Regions from separate parts of the Mesorhizobium sp. WSM4821 genome, predicted to be linked through region 2. Evidence: predicted binding sites of a transcription regulator. Region 2 holds the regulator's gene; each other region holds the start of a gene.
The links. Region 2 encodes PhoB, which activates phosphate uptake and scavenging genes when phosphate is short. Its sites were predicted from a motif close to TGTCATNNANCTGTCAT; they were not measured.
Positions count from the first base shown of each region.

Region 1: a site for PhoB is predicted at 1,741-1,757, ahead of phnC (phosphonate ABC transporter ATP-binding protein). Genes of this name have one in related genera too.
Region 3: a site for PhoB is predicted at 1,875-1,891, ahead of AC0NID_RS25985 (RNA degradosome polyphosphate kinase). Genes of this name have one in related genera too.

Region 1 covers NZ_CM148371.1:2,168,958-2,172,674, reverse strand. Annotated here, with positions in the region: gene phnK (phosphonate C-P lyase system protein PhnK) at 1-332, shown strand, start outside; gene phnL (phosphonate C-P lyase system protein PhnL) at 335-1,042, shown strand; partial or broken gene AC0NID_RS10440 (DapH/DapD/GlmU-related protein) at 1,039-1,646, shown strand; gene phnC (phosphonate ABC transporter ATP-binding protein) at 1,827-2,684, shown strand; gene phnD (phosphonate ABC transporter substrate-binding protein) at 2,826-3,717, shown strand, end outside.
Region 2 covers NZ_CM148371.1:1,841,392-1,845,108, reverse strand. Annotated here, with positions in the region: gene xylF (D-xylose ABC transporter substrate-binding protein) at 1-102, opposite strand, end outside; gene AC0NID_RS08835 (ROK family protein) at 375-1,622, shown strand; gene phoB (phosphate regulon transcriptional regulator PhoB) at 1,754-2,443, opposite strand; gene phoU (phosphate signaling complex protein PhoU) at 2,460-3,167, opposite strand; gene pstB (phosphate ABC transporter ATP-binding protein PstB) at 3,201-3,717, opposite strand, start outside.
Region 3 covers NZ_CM148371.1:5,329,953-5,333,669, reverse strand. Annotated here, with positions in the region: gene AC0NID_RS26000 (amino acid ABC transporter ATP-binding protein) at 1-50, shown strand, start outside; gene AC0NID_RS25995 (FAD-dependent monooxygenase) at 194-1,462, opposite strand; gene AC0NID_RS25990 (zinc-finger domain-containing protein) at 1,472-1,717, opposite strand; gene AC0NID_RS25985 (RNA degradosome polyphosphate kinase) at 2,059-3,717, shown strand, end outside.

The sequences.
Region 1 (3,717 bases), 330 kb from region 2:
CGCGTGCCTTTTCCGGCGGCATGCGCCAACGCCTGCAGATCGCGCGCAACCTCGTCACCGGGCCGCGGCTGGTGTTCATGGACGAACCGACCGGCGGTCTCGACGTCTCGGTGCAGGCGCGCCTGCTCGATTTGTTGCGCGGCCTGGTCACCGATCTCGGCTTGGCGGCGATCGTCGTCACCCACGACCTTGCGGTGGCGCGACTGCTGTCGCAGCGCATGATGGTGATGAAGGACGGCCACGTCGTCGAAAGCGGCCTCACCGACCGCGTGCTCGACGATCCGCGCGCGCCTTACACCCAGCTTCTTGTTTCCTCGATATTGCAGGTGTGACCATGGCAACCCCTCTCGTTGTCTCCGACGTCGCCAAGAGCTTCACCATGCATCTGCGCGACGGCATCAAATTGCCTGTTGTCGCCGGCGTGTCGTTCTCGTTAAGGGCCGGCGAATGCACCGTGCTCGGCGGCCCGTCCGGCGCCGGCAAGAGCTCGATCCTGAAGATGCTCTACGGCAACTATGCCGTCGATGAAGGCCAGATCATCGTCCAGCACAAGGACGGGCTCATCGATCTCGCGACGGCCAGCCCACGTAAAGTGCTTGCCGTGCGCCGGCAAACCATCGGCTATGTCAGCCAGTTCCTGCGCACCGTACCGCGCGTCTCGGCGCTGGATGTCGTCGCCGAACCGCTAGTCGAGCGCGGCGAGGACCGTGAAGTTGCGCACGGCAAGGCACGCGCCTTGCTGGCTGAGCTCAACCTGCCGGAAAAACTCTGGGCGCTGCCGCCGGCGACCTTTTCCGGCGGCGAGCAGCAGCGCGTCAACATCGCGCGCGGCTTCATCACCGAGCACCCGGTCCTGCTGCTCGACGAGCCGACAGCTTCGCTCGATGCCAGGAACCGCGACGTGGTGATTGCGCTGATCGCGGCCAAGAAGGCGGCCGGCGTCGCCCTGCTCGGTATCTTCCACGACCACGACGTGCGCGAGGCAGTGGCCGACGGCATCATCGACGTGACCGCTTTTAACGCCGGGAAAATCGCCGCATGACCGGAAAACTGTCGGAGGCGCCGCTGGTCCACGAGACGGCGGAAGTCGAGAGCTCGACGCTCGGCCGCTGGACCGAGATCGCCGGGTTTCGGAAACCACGCTGGGCGACTATTCCTACATGATGCAGGACTGCGGCGTCTGGTGCGCGACGATCGGCAAGTTCGCCAACATCGCCGCCAATGTACGCGTCAACGCCACCAACCACCCGACCTGGCGGCCGACGCTGCATCATTTCACCTATCGCGCTTCGGACTATTGGGACGACGCCGAACACGAGAGCGAATTCTTCGCCCAGCGCCGCGCCAGGCGCGTCACCATCGGCCACGACACCTGGCTCGGCCACGGCTCGACAATCCTGCCCGGAGTCACCGTCGGCGATGGCGCGGCGGTCGGCGCCGGCGCGGTGGTGTCGAAGGACATCGCGCCCTACACCATTGTCGGCGGCGTGCCGGCCAAACCAATCCGCGAACGCTTCGACCGCCGCACGGCCGAGCGTTATCAGGCACTTGCCTGGTGGGACTGGGATCACGCCCGCCTGCGCGCCGCGCTCGACGATTTTCGCGCCCTTTCGGCGGAAGCGTTTCTGGAGAAATACGGCGGCTAAAGATGGTGAATGGTGGCAGCTAACAGAGGGTGGTGCCCTTCTATTCACTATTCACTATTCACCATTCCCCGCCTCCTGTGGGCGGTAACAAAACTGACATCAATCCGACACCGCAGGTTCATGCGGCTGCGCTAGCGAGGGTTAACAGACCTTCAACTGCGACTGGACTGGAACGTGCCTATGTCAGTAACCTCAGCCACGCTGGAAATCCGCGGCATTACCCGCCGGTTTGGCAAGAACGCCGCCGTCAGCAATGTCGATATCTCGATCCCGCACGGTCAGATGGTCGGCATCATCGGTCGCTCCGGCGCCGGCAAATCGACCCTTTTGCGCATGATCAACCGTCTCATCGATCCGAGCCAAGGGTCGATTTTTTTTGAAGGCGCTGAAGTCTCGCGGTTGCGCGGCTCGCCGCTCCGGCGCTGGCAGCGCGACTGCGCCATGATCTTTCAGCAGTTCAACCTGGTGCCGCGCCTCGACGTGCTGACCAATGTGCTGCTCGGCCGGCTCAATCATCGCTCGACCCTTGTCAATCTGCTCGGCGTCTTCTCCCGCGAGGAACGGGCCGAAGCGATCGCGGCGCTCGAGCGTCTCGACATCGCCCGCACGGCGCTGCAGCCGGCCGGCACCTTGTCGGGCGGCCAGCAGCAGCGCGTCGCGATTGCCCGCGCCATGATGCAAAGGCCGAAAGTCATCCTTGCCGACGAGCCGATCGCTTCGCTCGACCCGCTCAACGCCAAGGTGGTGATGGATTCGCTGCAGGACATCAATTTGCGCGAGGGCCTCACCGTCGTCACCAATCTGCACACGCTGGATACCGCGCGCTCCTATTGCAACCGCATCATCGGCATGGCCGCCGGCAAGGTCGTGTTCGACGGTCCGCCCGAAGACCTCAACCGCGAGGCCGTGCGCATGGTCTACGGCGCCGACAGCAATGGCGGCGAAATCTCCGAGGCCATCACCTCGACCAGCGTTATCATCAAGCCAAAAATCGCCACATCCGCAGGACCGCTCGAGCCCGCATTCCCTGGCTACTAGCTCCATGATCCACCAAGTGGATACCGGTATACGAAAGATCATGGACAACCAAAAGAGCGCCTGGATCGCCAGCCCGCGTCAAGGGCGCTGTCAAAATTCGAACGCTGCCGGCGCGATGCCGGAACCAACAGGAGAGACGAGATGTTCAAAAAGATACTTTTCGGTGCCGTTTCCATCCTCGCCATGGCGGTTGGCGCGGTCCAGGCACAGGACCTGAAGGAATTCCGCGTCGGCATTCTGGGCGGCGAGAACGAAGCCGACCGTCTGCGCAACTACCAGTGCTTCTCCGACCACATCAAGGACGTCCTCGGCGTCGAGAAAGTTTCGCTGTTCCCGGCCGCCGACTATGACGGCGTCATCCAGGGCCTGCTCGGCGGCACGCTCGACTTTGCCGAACTGGGCGCTTCCGCCTACGCCAAGGTCTATCTCGAAAACAAGGATGCGGCTGAGCCGATCCTGACGACGATTCAGACCGACGGTTCGACCGGTTACCGTGCGGTCATGGTCGCCCGTGCCGATTCCGGCATCAAGACACTCGCCGACATGAAAGGCAAGAAACTCGGTTTCGCCGATCCCGATTCGACGTCTGGTTACCTGATCCCGGTCACGTCGCTGCCCAAGGACATCGGCACGGATGTGAAGAGCTACTTCGCGTCGACCGGTTTCGGCGGCGGCCATGAACAGCTTGTCCTTGAAGTCCTGAAGGGCACATTCGATGCCGGCACCACCTGGGCCTCCGGCGTCGGCGACTTCAAGGACGGCTACAGTTCGGGCAATCTGCGCAAGATGGTCGACAAGGGTGTCCTCAAGATGGACGACCTTGTCGAACTGTGGCAATCGCCGCTGATCCCGAACGGCCCGCTGGTCGTGCGTACGTCGATCGACGCCGGCGCCAAGCAGAAGATCATCGATTTCCTGACCAAGCTTCCGGAAACCGATCCGGCCTGTTTCTCGGCGATACAAGGCGGCGATTACAAGGGCTACTCGCCGGTTACCCCGGAATTCTATCAGCCGATCATCGACGCGCGTAAGG
Region 2 (3,717 bases):
GGACCACGAAACGCCAATGACCTTGTCCTTCGCCTGCGCGACCGACGCGAGCGTCAGCGACATGGCGACCCCCGCCAGGATGACGGCTGTGAATCTCTTCATGGTATTCCTCCCTGCGCCACGTACGGCGCGACCAAACTGGCCCAAAGGCCGGCACAAAAGGCTCTATTTTTTCGAGCCTCGAAAAAATACTGGTCGAACGCCGAAGCGCTGTCAACATCAATTCTGATGGATTTTGATGTCCTGCCCGGCGTTTTTTCGAGTCTCGGAATAAATAATGACAGGGCTGTCGGCTTCTGCCAATATTTGCCTGGTGTCGCCGACGGCCTTCGCATCACGAGAGGCCGCGAGGACGACCGGGAGGAACGCAAGACATGTCGGTCGGAATCCGCCACGACGATTTGCGCCGGCGCAACCGGGGGATGGTGATTTCGGCCGTGCGCCGGGCCGGCCATCCGTCGCGAACTGAGATCGCGGCGACTACCGGCCTCAGCCATTCGACGATATCGGCGATCTCTTCCGACCTTATCCACGAGGGCATCCTTGCCGAGAGCAGGGCAAGCGAGACCGTTTCGCTGAAACGCGGCCGGCCGCAGGTCGGCCTCAGCCTCAATCCGGAAGCGGCTAAGGTATTGGCCGTCGTGTTGTCGTTGAATTTCCTTTCGGTCGCCGTCATCGATTATGCCGGGCAAGTGGTCGCCGAGGAACAGCGCCGGCTGGACACGCTGACCATGTCGCGCGACGCACTGATCGGCGAATGCGTCGCCATCGTCCGGCGCCGGCTCAAGGATCCCGACCTCGATGTCCAAAGCGTCGCGCGCATCGCGCTGGCGATCCAGGGCATCACCGATTCCCATGCGCGAGCCATGCTGTGGTCGCCGATCACGCCGCAGACGAACATCGCTTTCGCCGACATTCTGGAAGACCAGTTCGGCATCCCGGCCACCATGGAGAACGACTGCAACATGATGGCCGTGGCGCTGCGCTGGCGCGACCCGGATCGTTACCGCGACGATTTTATCGCCATCCTGCTCTCGCACGGCATCGGTATGGGGCTGGTGCTGAAAGGCGAACTGTTCACCGGCACTCATTCCTCGGGCGGCGAATTCGGCCACATGATCCATCGCCCGGGCGGCGCGCTCTGCCGCTGCGGGCGGCGCGGCTGCGTCGAGGCCTATGCCGGCAACTACGCCATCTGGCGCAACGCTAGGCAGTTGAGCGAAAACACCGAGCCGGTCGCCGATGTCAGCGATGCCGACATGCGGGCGCTCGCCGCCCGGGCGCGCGAGACGGACGGACCGGAGCGCGAAGCCTACCGCAAGGCCGGCGAAGCGCTCGGCTTTGGGCTCGGCAGCCTGTTCGCACTGATCGATCCGGCGCCGGTCGCCATGGTCGGCGCCAGTGCCGCCGCTTTCGACCTGATCGAGCCGGCCCTGCGCGAAGCCATCGCCCAGACCGCCGGCGGCCAGCATTCGGGTTCGATTTCCTTCGACACCGAGCCGAACGAGCTGCCGCTGATCCGCGAAGGCTGCGCCATGCGGGCGCTAAGCTTCGTCGACCAGGAGATTTTCGCGCCGGGCGTGCAGGCGAGAGGAGGCTCAGCGGGGAAGAACGTGGCTTGAGTTTGACCGAAGAGCGCGGGAGGCCCAACTTCGTCATCCCTGGGCGAAGCAATGGGCGTTTTCGATAGCCGCCAAGACATGCGATCCGCCAACGCAGCACATCCGACTGTCAGAACCTTCGCGCCGTGGAGCTAGTCTTCCCTGATCGCGTAGCCGGCACCGCGGATGGTGCGGATGACATCAGGCATGCGACCATTGTTGACCGCCTTGCGCAGCCGGCCGACATGGACGTCCACCGTGCGTTCGTCGATGTAGATCGTCTCGCCCCAGACATTGTCGAGCAGCTGGCTGCGCGAGAACACGCGGCCGGGATGCCGCATCATGAATTCGAGCAGCCGGAACTCGGTCGGTCCGAGCCGGATCTCACTCTTCTTGCGATAGACCCGGTGCGATTCGCGATCGAGCACGATGTCGCCGACCTTGAGAACGCTGGACAGCACTTCCGGCTTGGCGCGACGCAGCAGCGCCTTGACCCTGGCCATGAATTCCGGTGTCGAGAAGGGCTTGACCAGATAGTCGTCCGCTCCGGTGGAAAGGCCGCGCACCCGGTCGCTCTCCTCCCCGCGGGCGGTCAGCATGATGATCGGCAGCCGCTCGGTTTCGGGACGCACCCGAAGACGCCGGCAAAGCTCGATGCCGGAAATCGCCGGCACCATCCAGTCCAGCACCAGAAGATCGGGCACGTTCTCCTGCAGCCGGATCTCGGCCTCGTCGCCGCGTGTCACCACCTCGACTTGATAGCCTTCGGATTCGAGATTGTAGCGGAGGAGGACGCCTAGAGGCTCTTCATCCTCCACCACCATGATGCGCGGCGCGATCATCGGCCGGTTACCCCTGTCATGTCGCCGGCGCCGACATTGTCGTCTCGTCGAGCTTCGGGCGGTCCGCCGGCAATTGATTCCCGGTCACGACATAGTAGGCGTTTTCGGCAACGTTGGTGACATGATCACCGATACGCTCGAGATTCTTGGCGCAGAATAGAAGGTGCGTGCAGGCGGTTATGTTACGCGGATCCTCCATCATGTAGGTCAGGAGCTCGCGAAACACCGCCGTGTATTTCACGTCGATCCTCTCGTCGGCGGCGCGCAGTTCCTTCAACGCGTCGGCGTTGCGCGAGACATAGTGCTCGACCACGCCGCGGAGCTGCTCGAGAACGAGATCCGCCATGGCGTCGATACCGTGCGAGAGATTGCGTGGCGTGGCGCTCTGTCCGACGGCGCTGACCCGCTTGGCTATGTTCTTGGCCAGGTCGCCGATCCGCTCGAGATCGCCCGCCATGCGGATTGCGCCGACCACGGCACGCAGATCCTGCGCCATCGGCTGCCGCTTGGCGATCAGCGTGATCGCGCTATCGTCGAGTTCGCGCTGCCGCGCATCCATGATCGTGTCGTCCGAGACGACGCGCTGCGCCATCGCATTGTCCGAAGCTAGCAACGCGCGGATTGACGCCGCGACCATCGCGGCGGCTAGCTCGTCCATGTCGCGGAGCAGCCGGTCGATGTGCTCCAATTCCTCGTCGAAAGATGCGACGGTGTGTTCACCCATGATACTGTCCTCGTGTTCGAAATTCGCCGCCGCTCAACCGAACCGGCCGGTGATGTAGTCCTGGGTGCGTTTGTCGTCGGGATTGGTGAACATCTTGTCGGTCGCGCCCTCCTCGACCAGATAGCCGAGGTGGAACATGGCCGTGCGCTGCGACACGCGCGCTGCCTGCTGCATCGAATGAGTGACGATGACGATCGTGTAGTTCTGGCGCAGTTCGTCGATCAGTTCCTCGACGCGGGCGGTGGCGATCGGATCAAGCGCCGAACACGGCTCGTCCATCAGGATCACCTCCGGCGACACCGCGATGGCGCGCGCGATGCACAGGCGCTGCTGCTGTCCGCCGGAGAGACCAGTGCCCGACTCGAGCAGGCGATCCTTGACCTCGTTGAACAGGCCGGCCTTCTTCAGGCTCGATTCGACGATGCCGTCCAACTCCGCCTTACTCCTAGCCAGGCCGTGAATGCGTGGACCGTAGGCGACGTTTTCGTAGATCGACTTCGGAAACGGGTTCGGCTTCTGGAACACCATGCCGACGCGAGCCCTGAGTTCG
Region 3 (3,717 bases), 3.5 Mb from region 2:
ATCCGCGCCACGAGCGCACGAAACTGTTCCTGTCGCAAATCCTGCACTGATCGCTCTCACGCAAATGAAAAGCGCTCGGCCGAAATCCGGCCGGACTCTCTTGCGTCAGGGCTGTCGGCCGGCGATCGCGTCTGCTATCGGCTAACGTATCATTCCTTCGCGCGCCCTCTGTCCTGCCGGCCTGTCAAGCGTATCATCGCACGCCAACTTCCGGCATCCGCCAGCCATACAGCCAGTCCAAATCCGCTGCGAGCTTTTCCGGCGAGCGCAGCTTCAGGAACAGGTTGCGGGCAGCCGCCACAGGCCCGGAAGCGTGCCAGGCGAGGTGGTTGACGGCACCGCGGCGGGCGACTTGGGAAACGCGCCGACGCCGCATCTTTTCCCAGGCGGCAAGCGCGCCTGCGAGGTCGGCGGGGGAGGCGGCGACAAAGCCGGCGAGGGTTGCGGCGTCTTCGATCGCCATCGCCGCGCCCTGTGCCGCAAACGGCGTCATCGCATGCGCCGCATCGCCGATCAGCGCGATGCCCGCGGGCGTCGTCCACGGCTGCCTTTGGTCGACCGTATGGACCGGCCATGCGGTCCACGGGCCGGCATCCTCGGCAAGCCGGACCAGCGCCGCCGCCGTGCCCCGCATGGCGCTGGTGAGGATGTTGGGATCGGCGTGGCCCGACCAGCCCTCGGCGATGATCTCGCCCTTGGTGAAGGCAACAAGGTTGAACGCCGTGCCGCCACTGACCGGATAGACGACGAGGTGGAAGCCGGGATGCAGGAAGGCGGTCACGCAACTGGCGGCGCCGACCGCCGCAAAGGCCGCTCCCGCGGCGCTGTCGGCGCCGATCGTGGCGCGCCAGGCAAGCTCGCCCGAAAACCGGCTCGAAACCGGCCCAGCGGCGGAAACCCCGTTCCCGCCCGACCTGTTCTTGCCGGAAGGGTCGAGGCCGCGGATCGTCGACCAGACGCCGTCGGCCCCGATCAGCAGAAAGCCGCTCGTCTCGACGGCCTTGCCGGCAATCTCGGCCGCTGCCGTGATATGGCGCGGTCCTGCGGCGATGCTGCCGACGCGCGCGCCGGTGACGAAGCTGATGTCGGGCTGTTCCGTAAGGCGCGCCATCAGCGCGTCCTGCAGATCAGCCCGATGGGCGACGAGATAGGACGCCTGCCAGCGCCTTTCGGCTGCTTCGCCAAGCGGTACCCGCGCCAGCTCGCGTAGCGTGGCGGCGTCTTTGAGCACGACCGCCTCCGGCCGCACCGCCGCCGGCAGGAGCCGGTCGAGCACGCCGAGTTGCCGAAGGATGCGCGTTGCGTTGGGTGAGAGCTGGATGCCGGCGCCGGCCGCTTCGAGGTGCTGTGCCTGCTCGAACAGCCGCACCAGATAGCCGCGCTCGGAAAATGCCAGCGCCGCGGTCAGCCCGGCAATGCCAGCTCCGGCGATGATGACCTGCCGGGACCGCGTATCGTCCATGCGTGCGCGTCAGGCGGCCTGGCCGATATACAGGCACCCGGCAGGCTGCGTTTCCGTCGCCTTCAGCTTTGGCGAATAGCGATAAAGCGTCGAGCAGTAGGGGCAGACCTTTTCATTGTCGTCGCCCATGTCGAGAAATACGTGCGGATGGTCGAAAGGCGGGTTGGCTCCGGTGCACATGAATTCCTTGACGCCGATGTCGATCGCCGGATAGCCCGCATCGTTCTGGAAATGGGGAATGGAACCGCCTGCCATCGTCCTCTCCTTTAGCTCCGGCATGATCTCGAGATCGACATTTTCGAGGTCATGCGCAAATTGAAATTCCGCGGCGTCCTTTGCGCATCCGGCAGGACACGCGGCGCTTCAGTCTCTATCTGCATCTGGATCATAACCCTTCTCTTTGCAAGATCGATGAAATGAAACTGTCGCAAAAGCCTGTCAGAGGATAAGTTAAGCCGGTTAAGGCATAGGCCCGGAAACCGAAATCGGGTTTTCGGAACGGATTATGAGTAGCTTCAAAATGGGCCGCGCGTCCCTTGCGCGTCCGAAAGGGCGCGTGGCGCTCTGGCCGGTAGCGGTGGGAACGAGCAGGAATGATGAACCAACTAAAGCCAGTGCAGAGCGAATTCACCACTGTCGAGGTGGCGAGCCCGGAAGGCGGCAACCCGGACCGCTTCGTCAACCGCGAGTTTTCCTGGTTGCAATTCAACCGCCGCGTCCTCGAGGAGTCGCTGAACGCCAATCACCCGCTGCTCGAGCGTGTCCGCTTCCTGTCGATATCGGCCGCCAATCTCGATGAGTTCTTCATGGTCCGCGTCGCCGGTCTCGCCGGCCAGGTTCGCGAAGGCATCTCGCTGAAGAGCCCGGACGGCCGCACCCCCGAACAACAGCTGGAACAGTTGCTGCGCGAGGTCGAGCGTCTGCAGGAAGACCAGCAGAAAAGTCTTTCGGCGCTGATGCTGCTGCTAGACAAGGAAGGCATCGAGAGCGTCACCCGCGATGCGCTGACCAAGGACGAGAAGGCCTGGCTTGAAGATCATTTCCAGGAACAGGTGTTTCCGGTGCTCACGCCGCTGTCGATCGACCCGGCGCATCCGTTTCCGTTCATTCCCAATCTCGGCTTCTCGATGGCCCTGCAATTGCGCCATCGCAAGAATGGCGAGGAGATGAGTGCGCTGCTGCGCCTGCCGGTGGCGCTGAAGCGCTTCATCCGCCTGCCCGACCGCAAGCAACATGTCCGCTTCATCCCGCTGGAAGAGGCGGTCGGCCTCTATATCGGCAAGCTGTTCCCCGGCTATGAGGTCAAGGGCTCCGGCACGTTCCGCATCATCCGCGACAGTGACATCGAGGTCGAGGAGGAGTCCGAGGATCTCGTGCGCCTGTTCGAGACGGCGCTGAAGCGGCGCCGCCGCGGCTCGGTCATCCGCATCGAATTCGACAAGCTGATGCCGGCCGAACTGCGCGAGTTCGTCGCCGGTGAGCTTGGCGTCTCGTCGAGCCGCATCAGCGTGCTCACCGGTCCCCTGGCGCTCAGCCAGATTTCCGAGATCGTCGCCATCGCTCGCGACGATCTCAAATTCACGCCCTACAATCCCCGCTTTCCCGAGCGCATCCGCGAGCATGGCGGTGACTGTTTCGCCGCCATTCGTGAGAAGGACATCATCGTTCACCACCCATATGAATCCTTCGACGTGGTGGTGCAGTTCCTGCGCCAGGCCATGGCTGACCCTGAAGTGGTGGCGATCAAGCAGACGCTCTATCGCACCTCGAACGACAGCCCGATCGTACGCGCTTTGGTCGACGCGGCGGAGGCCGGCAAGTCGGTGACGGCGCTGGTCGAGCTCAAGGCGCGTTTCGACGAGGAGGCCAACATCCGCTGGGCGCGCGACCTCGAGCGCGCCGGCGTGCAGGTCGTGTTCGGCTTCCTCGAACTGAAGACCCACGCGAAAATGTCGCTTGTGGTGCGGCGCGAGGACGGCAAGCTGCGCAACTACGTGCATCTGGGCACCGGCAACTACCACCCGGTCACCGCGCGCATCTACACCGACCTGTCCTTCTTCACCACCGATCCGACGATCGCCCGCGATGTCGCCCAGCTGTTCAACTTCATCACCGGCTATGCCGAGCCGACCGAGGAGATGCGGCTGGCCATATCGCCATTCACGCTGCGCAAACGCATTCTCAAGCACATTTCGGACGAGATTGCGCACGCGCTCGAGGGACGGCCGGCGCGCATCTGGATGAAGATGAATTCG